Regions from separate parts of the Nostoc sp. UIC 10890 genome, predicted to be linked through region 3. Evidence: riboswitches for the same ligand, from Rfam matches in the RefSeq annotation. Region 3 holds a riboswitch; each other region holds the start of a gene.
The links. Region 3 has a riboswitch for cobalamin ahead of ACWATR_RS04260 (energy-coupling factor ABC transporter permease). Riboswitches for the same ligand answer to the same signal wherever they lie in the genome.

Region 1 (3,416 bases), 370 kb from region 3:
TCCCAATTTAGAGAAATTGCTGGCCAAGCAAATAGCTGCGACAAAAGCAGAAGCATGGATTCTCTTAGCTCATGGTAGCCGTCGTCCAGGTTCTCAAGAAACTGTGGAAGCAATAGCGGCGAGTTTGGGAGTAGTAGCTGCTTATTGGGCTGGGCCTCCTAGTTTAGAATCACGGGTGAAAGAGTTAGTAGCTGCTGGTTATAGAGAAATTGCAATTTTGCCATACTTTTTATTCGCTGGTGGAATAACTGATGCGATCGCTACTTCAATAGAGGAGTTAAAATTACAATTTTCTGCGGTGAATTTCCAATTGGCATCGCCACTGGGAGCAAGTGCAGAATTAGCCGAGCTAATTTGGGATTTAACAGATAAATGAACCGCACAGAGAAACAGGAGAATAAGTATTTGGGAAAGGTTTATTTAGTAGGTGCGGGGCCAGGTGATCCAGGTTTAATTACCCTGAAGGCTAAAGGTTTGTTGGAATGTGCAGATGTAGTTATCTATGATGCCTTAGTTAGTTCGGCAATTCTGGCAATGATTAATCCCCAAGCCGAGCAAATTAATGCTGGTAAGCGGAGGGGAAAACATTCGCTGTTCCAGGAAGAAACAACTCAACTGCTGATTGATAAAGCGCAGGATCATGCAATTGTAGTACGCCTAAAAGGTGGCGATCCATTTATTTTTGGTCGCGGTGGCGAAGAGATGGCAGAATTAGTCAAAGCTGGAATATCAACAGAAGTAGTGCCAGGTATCACATCGGGAATTGCAGCAGCGGCTTATGCAGGTATACCTTTGACGCATCGGCTGTATAGTTCATCAGTGATATTTGTAACTGGTCATGAAGCGGCGGGTAAGTATAGACCGATAGTAAATTGGAGTGCGATCGCTCACGGTTCCGAAACTATTGTAATTTATATGGGAATTCACAATCTGCCTTATATTGTCGAACAATTAAGTTTAGCTGGATTGAATTTAGAAACGCCCATTGCTTTAGTACGCTGGGGTACGCGACCAGAACAAGAAGAATTGATTGGGACTTTAGAGACAATTGTAGAGCAGGTAGAGCAAACTGGATTTGGTGCGCCTGCGATCGCAGTTATTGGACAAGTAGTGAATATGCACAGTATTTTGTCTGGTTGTCGTCCAGTTTGATGGTTGGTGCAAAGCTTGTTATTTCGTATTCTGAGATGACTCTAGTGGTTTATCGCATTAAATATTATGAGTTTGTAGTAAGCACTGAAGTGCTTAAAAATCCAGGACTAAAGTCCTTACTACGAACTTATTCATCCCTCGTAACTAATGCGATAGACCACTAGTGTATGATCAATAAGGTTATTCGGTTCTGGTGGGAGTCAGCTACCAGAGGTAACGGGGAAAGTTCGGTGCAAATCCGGCGCTGTCCCGCAACTGTGAACTAATTTGAGATTAAGGAACCAAATTGAGTAAGTCAGGATGCCCGCCGAAATAGATTTATCATTTCCACATCTCTGCGAGGTACAGATGACTACTACTGTAAATATTTCCCCAACCAATCCCTTGGCTGTTGCTGATCATACTTTATTTGTTTGTAAAACCTGTGCCAGTGTTTGGCAAAATGGAAATCGCTTAGGCGAAAGTGGTGGTGAAAAACTTTTACACCAACTTCAGCAGCTTGCCCAAGATTGGGAGTTACGAGATGAATTCCCGATTCAGGAAGTTGAATGCATGAGTGCTTGTAATCGTTCTTGTGTAGTCGCATTTACTGCCAAAGGCAAATTAACATATTTATTTGGTGACTTGGCAGTTGATGGTAGTGCTTCTGCGGTGTTGCAATGTGCTAGTCAATACTATACCAAAGCAGATGGTTTACTGCCTTGGTCAGAGCGTCCAGAAGCACTGAAAAAAGGTGTTTTGGCAAAAATTCCACCTTTATCTTAAATGATGCGCGTTTTGATTCTAGGTGGAACGGGAGATGCAGCAGAACTAGCTGCCAAGGTTGCGACTATCCAAGGGTTAGAAGCAATCACATCTCTAGCTGGTCGCACCCGTGAACCGTCAATACCGTTGGGCGATTTACGGGTTGGAGGCTTCGGTGGCGTGGCGGGATTGGCTAGCTATCTGCGAATCATGCAAATCGACTTATTAATTGATGCAACCCATCCTTTTGCGACTCAGATTTCCTTTAATGCAGCAGATGCCGCAACGGAAGTTGGAGTACCCCGTCTGATGTTAATTCGTCCGCCTTGGGAAAAAGAAAGTGGCGATCGCTGGATTGAAGTTGATCGCGTTGAAGCCGCAGCAACAGCCCTACAAAACCAAGCACAGCGAGTATTTTTGACAGTTGGTAGACAAGAACTCGCTGCCTTTGCTCACCTAGAGAAAATTTGGTTTCTGATGCGGATGATTGACCCACCTACCGATAATGCTTTAGTGCCGTTAGGAATGGTATTGTGCGATCGCGGGCCATTTACTCTCAATAATGAAAGACAAATCCTGATTAATAACAAGATTGATACCATCGTGAGCAAAAATAGCGGTGGCGATGCAACAAAGGCCAAGATTATTGCAGCGCGAGAACTGGGCATAAAGGTTGTTATGGTAAATCGTCCAGCCATCCCGCCAGGAGAACAGGTTAGTAATGTTGATGCTGCTTTGACGTGGTTATTTGCTCGCTGGTGACGTACTCCACACACTCCCTTTCTCTGCGAGACGCTACGCGAACGGGTGAGTGTGGGCTTCTCAACGACTCCTCTATGAGGACATTAATTGAGCTTTAAGACCGTGCGCCCCACGGTTCTTTATGGGCTTAACGGCTGGCACTGTTTTGTCATCAAGGCTGAGGGTGACATAATAACCGTCTGCTTTTTTTGTAACGGATACAGTCTTAATATCAAATCTATCGGGTATTGGTCGATGGATAATTACTTTAACTTCCCCAATCTTTGACAATGTGATTTTGTTGTTAACAAAGTGATGCTGTTTGAATTGGGTGTAAGTAAAAGTTTTATATTGCCCTTTACCCTTGAATCTAGGTTTACCCGATTTTTTCCCGTTAATGTCACCTTTTAACCATCTATCAAAAGCTAATTCAACTTTTTTAGGAACTTCTTCTTCTCCGTCTGCTGTTTAATTGGTTTGATTTTGTACTGGTATGATGTCTTCATTTTCTATCCTTTGTTTTTCGACCTACAAATAGGATAACATAAACGTAAAGACAATGTGTAGGCAAACATGAAAAACAAAGCATTAAATTTAAGGATATCAGAGCGTAGATTGAATAAACTGCGGTTATACGCAAGTCAAAACGATAAAACCATGACTCATGTAATTGAAGACTTTATAGACTCGCTCAAAGTTAAAAATGGCGATTCCGAGGCGGGAGTACCCGCTAACGCTTCTCTGCGAGACGCTATGCGAACGCTATCATCGACCCACTG
Region 2 (3,416 bases), 6.1 Mb from region 3:
ATTCTGGCGAACAAATTAATTTAATAAGAGAGTGGGCGGAGTTTCAATACTTGTCGGGTTTTGGGGAAAAGGGGAAAGGGAAAGGGGAAAGAAAAAACCTTTAACCTTTTCCCCAAACCCAATTCCGAGTTAAAAATGCACAAAGCGTGCAGTATTGGGTGGAGTTTTTCATTAGTTTGCGATTTCTGCGTCATTCAAACCGACTAGTACAACACGGCGGAAATAAACCAATCATTCCAAATCAACGAAACCCTTATGCTGTATTCATTTTTAATTTTTAATTCCGCCTTGCGGTACTAGACCTTTTGCTGTTTTTGCTCAAATAACTCAATCATGAACCGTACCATCAGGCATATTTGCTCCCTGGAGATCGGTATTTGTGAGAATTGCCCCTGTTAAGTCCGCACCTTGCAGATTTGCTTTTCGCAGAATGGCACTATCTAGATTTGCATAACTCAAGTCTGCACCTTGCAAACTAGCCTCACTTAAATCCGCCGCTAAGTTACCCCACTGTATTGTTTTAGATAGATTAGCGCGACATAATTTTGCTTTATCTAAGTTGGCGTGATGCATGGAAACGGCTCTGAGATCGGCATAACTCAAATCTGCCCAACTCAAAACCACATATCCCAAATCTGTACGCTGGTCAGAACTGGGGCGTAAGTCTGCTTGAAATAACAGAGAACGAGATAAGTTTGCACCATGCAAATTAGCACCACATAAACTAGCTTTGATTAAATTTGTTTCTTCTAAGCGTGTCTTGATTAATTTTGCCCCCGTTAAATCAGCTTCTCGGAGAACAGCACGATATAAGTCTGCTTCACTCAAATCTATGCCCCAAAGAATAGATTCACTCAAGTCTGCTTCGTGTAAGCAAGCTCGGCTAAGATTAGTTCTACCAAGTCGTGTTTGACGTAAATCAGCATAGCTAAAATCTGCGCCTATGAGGTTGGCATTTGTTAATTCTGCTTCTTGCAGATTTAGTCTTTGAAAGTTTCTTGCTCCAGCAGCATAAGATTTAAGAATTTCATTTATATCCATGTTAAAAATTTTAAGTTTAGGAGAGGATCTTTCATGCGATCGCAGTGTGATTCTTCATACGGAGTTTGAGGATGCCGTTGCTTAATGCAAGCAAGAAATAACCAAAAGTTCTCTGAAGTCTATTAGCTGGAACAAATTCAGCTAAGTACGCACCGAAAATTGTTCCTACAATAGCAACCACAATGAAAGACAACATTAAGTTCCAATTTAAAGAAAGATATTGATCAAAATCTATAGCAAGCTTTGGTAAAAAATGAGACTTACCCCGATTAATGACGAATGCCAGTATAGATCGACCATTGATTTTTATGCAAGCAAATCACAGTTGTGTTAGTATTCAGATGAATCTCGGTTCTAGTGGGGAACAGCCGCTAGAGGAAACGGGGAAAGTCCGGTGTAAATCCGCCACTGTCCCGCAGCTGTAATCAAGGCTTGCCTTGTAAGTCAGAATGCCCGCCGAAGTTGACTTGTAATTTTGTACATCTGCGAGGCACAGATAAATATCTTTATGAAAATTTCTGCAACTAATCAGCTTTACGTTCTCATAGCCCCACATATCAAGACGCTACAGATTACAGCTTTCTATGAGAGTGTAGGCGGTTAATTTAGGGTACAAATTTTGTTTTTAGATGCTGCGATCGCTACTCCAGATGAGAGTATCGCTTGCGAATAGTGTGTATTAACTAACAGATAGAAGTTGTTCAAAACAGTTAATAAATGGCGTGTGTGACATACATATTCCTGTTCTAATACTGAACAAATGCTTTCCCAATTAGCATAAAAATTGCTAATTCACTAGACTAATACTTTAGTTAATCATCATGCCAAAATTCTATATTTACCGAGTTGGGAAAATTGCCACTGCTGTTCATCCCTTTGTCAAACAAACAGCTCTCTCCCAAGATAAACACAAGCCCAGTCTACTTCAAGGGAGAATTATTCAAGATGTTCAAAACATTGCAATTTCGATGTATAGGATGATTTATATTGCGTTAGCTCCGCTCATCGTAGGCAGCGAATCTGGTGGGCGATTACCACATGGCGCGTCTAATTCGCGACGAGCAGCAATGAGTAAACCGTTAGATCGACTCAAATAGTTGTACAGAAGGGTTCAAAAAAATGGCAACTTTATTATATTCTGTAATTGGTTTTCTTCTGATTTTGGTGATTGGAATTGCGGCTTATCTCCTGACCGCCCGCAAGTATGAATCCTCAGCCACAGTCGCCAATTCCTACGATCAATGGACTCTTGATGGCATCGTAGAGTTTTATTGGGGGGAACACATTCACCTCGGTCACTACGGTTCGCCGCCACGACGAAAGGATTTTTTGGCTGCTAAATCTGACTTTGTACATGAAATGGTTAAATGGGGTGGTTTAGATAAATTACCTTCTGGCACTACCGTCTTAGATGTTGGCTGTGGTATTGGCGGCAGCAGCCGGATTTTAGCGCGAGATTATGGGTTTGCGGTCACAGGGATTACAATCAGCCCACAGCAGGTAAAGCGTGCCCAGGAGTTAACACCCGACGGGCTAAACGTCCAGTTTGCGGTCGATGATGCAATGGCACTGTCGTTTCCAGATGCCAGTTTTGATGTGGTCTGGTCAATCGAAGCGGGCCCCCACATGCCAGATAAAAGCATCTTTGCTAGAGAATTAATGCGGGTGCTAAAGCCTGGTGGAGTTTTGGTTGTAGCTGACTGGAATCAGAGGGATGACCGTCAAAAACCCCTAAATTTTTGGGAGAAACCAGTAATGCGCCAACTTCTCGATCAGTGGTCTCATCCAGCTTTTTCCAGTATTGAAGGCTTTTCCGAACTTTTAGCAGAGACAGAATTAGTCGAGGGGGAGGTAATTACGGCAGACTGGACGGAACAAACGCTTCCTTCTTGGCTAGACTCCATCTGGCAAGGAGTGGCTCGACCACAGGGATTGGTGCGTTTTGGTCTATCTAGTTTCATTAAATCTCTGCGCGAGATGCCGACGTTTTTGCTGATGCGTTTGGCGTTTGGTGCAGGGCTGTGCCGATTTGGAATGTTCCGCGCTGTGCGGGCGAACGGGAGTACAGAATTGAGCGATAGAGACTTTGCCAAGCAAACTCCCTCAAGCTTGATTAGGTAGCGATCGCAGCTAGTGATAAATATTTGGATTTTACCACCTGCTGACTGCGTGATATCTGTGGTTAGAACTTCTTTCTGCACATCACAAAATTAACGATCAACAAACAAGATACTTTATATGCAAAAACTTCCAGATCAGGCATTGGAGCCAACTGTCCTAGTCAAACGCTTGCAAACATTGGTGCAACAGCAAGAAATTTATCGAATTAAGGGATTTGTAGCAGTTCCGAACAAAGCCATGCGTCTGGTATTACA
Region 3 (3,416 bases):
ATTATTCTGGATTTACAACTACCGAACCTATCCGGTTGGGAGGTGCTCAATCAACTCAAGACCAACCCAAAAACCAAATATATTCCAGCGATCATCATTTCAGTTGTGGATGAGCGTAGCAAAGGATTAGCTAAGGGAGCGTTTGAATATCTGGTCAAACCCATTACCCGCACTCAACTTCAAGCAACTATAGATAAACTGCAACATTCTGCCTCTTCTAACCTGCCAAATCTAATTGGCGTGCCAGAAGCAGTTCTAGACACTCCTTTGATTTTACTGGCAGAAGATAATCAAGCAAATATTGATACTATGTCCGGCTATCTTGAAGGTCGAGGGTATCATCTGATTTTGGCAAACAATGGACAACAAGCGATTGACCTTGTGAGAGTTCAACGCCCCGACTTAATTGTGATGGACATTCAAATGCCGGGAATGGACGGGTTAGAAGCAATGCGCCGTATCCGTAACGATCAGCAATTTGTGCATATTCCAATCATTGCACTAACGGCCTTAGCCATGCCTGGCGATCGCGAAACTTGTTTAGCGGCTGGAGCTAACGAATATTTCACCAAACCGATAAAACTTAAACAGCTTGTAACCACAATTCAACAACTCTTAAGAAGGTAACGGAAATTTTCGATGGATAGTCAAACCTCTATTTTAGTGATCGACGATCAACCAGATAACTTTGACGTTGTTGAAACCTTACTGGATGGTGAAAACTACCAGCTTTACTACGCTCCTAGTGGTCAACAAGCTCTAAATCGCCTCGATAGTTTTCAGCCCGATCTAATTTTATTAGATGTGATGATGCCCGATCTTGATGGGATGGAAGTCTGTCGACGCATCAAAGCCGATCCACAATGGCAAGCAGTGCCAATCATCATGGTGACAGCATTAACCGAGAAAGAAGATTTGGCTCGATGTCTGGCGACGGGTGCAGATGACTTCATTAGTAAACCCGTCAACGGTGTGGAATTACGAGCCAGAGTTAATTCCATGTTGCGGATTAAGCAGCAGTACGACAGTATGCAAGTATTGCTCAAGATGCGAGAAGACATGGTAAATATGATTGTGCACGATCTGCGAAATCCACTTACCACTATTGTCTTAGGAGCAGAGATTCTTCGATTACCAGGTTTCTCACCGAAACAACAGCAAGGAAAAATCGATCAAATTTTACTTGCTGGACAACAATTACAATCGTTAATTGATAGTTTGCTGATTATGGCAAAGCTGGAATCTGGCAAAATGGTTCTCAACTACACAGAAGTGGATCTTTGTGCGCTGTGTATATCAGCTGTAGAAGATATTGAGGCGATCGCTACTCAAAAAAACTTAACCCTGATACGTGAATTTCCCGAACCTGGTGGCATTGTTGCAGTAGATGCAGTGATCTTTCGTCGAGTGCTGGATAATTTGCTCTCCAATGCCATTAAGTTCTCCCCCTTCGATTCTCAAGTCATCCTCCGAGGAGAGTATTTGGCAGCAGGTGGTGCTAAAGTGCAAGTCGCTGATTCCGGTTCGGGAGTTTGTCAAGACTTACGACAAATCATTTTCGAGAAGTATGAAATTGGAACTCTGATGCCAGAAATTTCGCAAATTGGTTTAGGATTGGCTTTCTGCAAAATGGCGATCGAGGCACATTCCGGTACAATCACCATCGAAGATAATCATCCAAACGGTAGTATTTTTACTGTATTACTCAAAAATAAATAAGTAAGTGGGAATAAACCAAATTATGACCTCTAAACTGTCTTAATAAACTACGCTTTGTGAATACCTGGTAAAAATCGCTGCTCAAAATTGGTAATGGTGATATAGTTACTCAAATCGGTTCTGATGGGAAGCAGCCATCGGACGCAAGGGGGAAAGTCCGGTGTAAATCCGGCGCTGTCCCGCAACTGTGAACCAAAATTAGGTGAGTCAGGATGCCCGCCGGTTAGAATCAATTCGTTTACATAAATCTGCGAGGTACAGATTATGAAAAGAAAAAAACAGGCGTTAGTCAGTCTAACCCTGATGGGAGTTATCAGTTTTTATCTAGTCATTGGTTTACCCAAACCCGCCTACGCCATGCACATTATGGAAGGTTTTTTGCCAGTGCAGTGGGCAATTTTTTGGTGGGTTGTGGCATTACCATTTTTTCTATTAGGATTGCGTAGTCTGACTCGCATTACCCAAGCTAACCCGGAATTGAAACTACTCCTGGGCTTGGCTGGTGCTTTTACTTTTGTGCTGTCAGCTTTGAAAATCCCTTCTGTCACAGGTAGCTGTTCTCACCCAACAGGGACAGGGTTAGGTGCGGTGCTGTTTGGCCCCCTTACTATGTCGGTTTTGGGTAGCTTAGTATTGTTGTTTCAAGCTTTGTTACTGGCGCATGGCGGCTTGACGACGTTGGGGGCAAATGCTTTTTCGATGGCGATCGCTGGCCCTTTCCTAGCTTACTGGATATATAATCTGACAATAAAGTTAGGTGGTAAACAACAAATCGCCATATTTTTAGCAGCTGCGATCGCAGATTTACTCACCTACATTATCACTTCCATCCAACTCGCCCTAGCTTTCCCCGCACCTGTTGGTGGGTTTATCGCTTCATTTACCAAATTTGCCGGAATTTTTGCCATTACTCAAGTTCCTTTAGCAATTAGTGAAGGATTACTAACTGTGTTGGTGTGGAACTGGCTGCAATCTTATAATCCTCAAGAATTGGAATTGTTGAAATTAATCAAGCGAGGAAGTGGCAATGAGTCAATCTAAAAAAGGGTTGAGTAACTGGCTGTTGGTATTAGGAGTTATAGCTTTAGCAGTTGCACCGTTAATATTTGTGCGAGGTGGGGAGTTTTCCGGTGCTGATGGCAAAGCAGAAGAGGCTATTAATGAAATACAACCTGAATATAAACCCTGGTTTAAATCATTTTTTGAACCAGCTAGTGGGGAAATAGAAAGCTTATTATTTGCTTCGCAAGCAGCTTTAGGTGCGGGAGTAGTTGGTTATGCAATTGGATTGTATAAAGGACGTTCCCAACAACAAAAACCTAAAGAATGAGCCTACAACTAGACACTTTAGCTTATACCAATCGATTGCGAAGATTGCCACCAGAGCATAAACTAATTTTTGCATTTACTACTCTTGCTATTTCCCTGGCTAGCCATCCGCTAGTGCAAATATTGATGGCACTTTGGATGGGTATTTGGACAGTTATTTATGCAAGAATTCCCGCTGGTGTTTATTTTAAATTGTTAACATTTACCATAGTTTTTTGTTTGACAAGTTTGCCAGCACTTATGGTGAATGGAGTTACGATTAATGATTTGCCAAACGTACAATTAGATTCGTGGTATGGATTAACTCTCGGACACTTCTATATTTATATTAGTCATCATGGCAGTATCCAAGCATTGGGAATTTTAAC

Region 1: it holds a riboswitch for cobalamin, as region 3 does, so the genes downstream of both, ACWATR_RS05805 (DUF1636 domain-containing protein) here and ACWATR_RS04260 (energy-coupling factor ABC transporter permease) in region 3, are expected to answer to the same signal.
Region 2: it holds a riboswitch for cobalamin, as region 3 does, so the genes downstream of both, ACWATR_RS29855 (hypothetical protein) here and ACWATR_RS04260 (energy-coupling factor ABC transporter permease) in region 3, are expected to answer to the same signal.

What each region holds. Positions count from the first base shown of each region.
Region 1 is NZ_JBSGKF010000001.1:1,456,018-1,459,433, reverse strand. It holds gene ACWATR_RS05815 (sirohydrochlorin chelatase) at 1-376, shown strand, start outside; gene cobA (uroporphyrinogen-III C-methyltransferase) at 373-1,152, shown strand; cobalamin riboswitch at 1,321-1,478, shown strand; gene ACWATR_RS05805 (DUF1636 domain-containing protein) at 1,501-1,917, shown strand; gene ACWATR_RS05800 (cobalt-precorrin-6A reductase) at 1,921-2,658, shown strand; partial or broken gene ACWATR_RS05795 (RNA-guided endonuclease TnpB family protein) at 2,782-3,090, opposite strand; gene ACWATR_RS05790 (hypothetical protein) at 3,211-3,416, shown strand, end outside.
Region 2 is NZ_JBSGKF010000001.1:7,193,110-7,196,525, reverse strand. It holds gene hpsP (hormogonium polysaccharide biosynthesis glycosyltransferase HpsP) at 1-24, shown strand, start outside; gene hetL (heterocyst differentiation pentapeptide repeat protein HetL) at 328-1,041, opposite strand; gene ACWATR_RS29860 (hypothetical protein) at 1,073-1,237, opposite strand; cobalamin riboswitch at 1,374-1,516, shown strand; gene ACWATR_RS29855 (hypothetical protein) at 1,863-2,138, shown strand; gene ACWATR_RS29850 (methyltransferase domain-containing protein) at 2,161-3,162, shown strand; partial or broken gene ACWATR_RS29845 (CobW C-terminal domain-containing protein) at 3,295-3,416, shown strand, end outside.
Region 3 is NZ_JBSGKF010000001.1:1,084,508-1,087,923, forward strand. It holds gene ACWATR_RS04250 (PAS domain S-box protein) at 1-627, shown strand, start outside; gene ACWATR_RS04255 (hybrid sensor histidine kinase/response regulator) at 640-1,719, shown strand; cobalamin riboswitch at 1,818-1,957, shown strand; gene ACWATR_RS04260 (energy-coupling factor ABC transporter permease) at 1,984-2,760, shown strand; gene ACWATR_RS04265 (energy-coupling factor ABC transporter substrate-binding protein) at 2,747-3,049, shown strand; gene cbiQ (cobalt ECF transporter T component CbiQ) at 3,046-3,416, shown strand, end outside.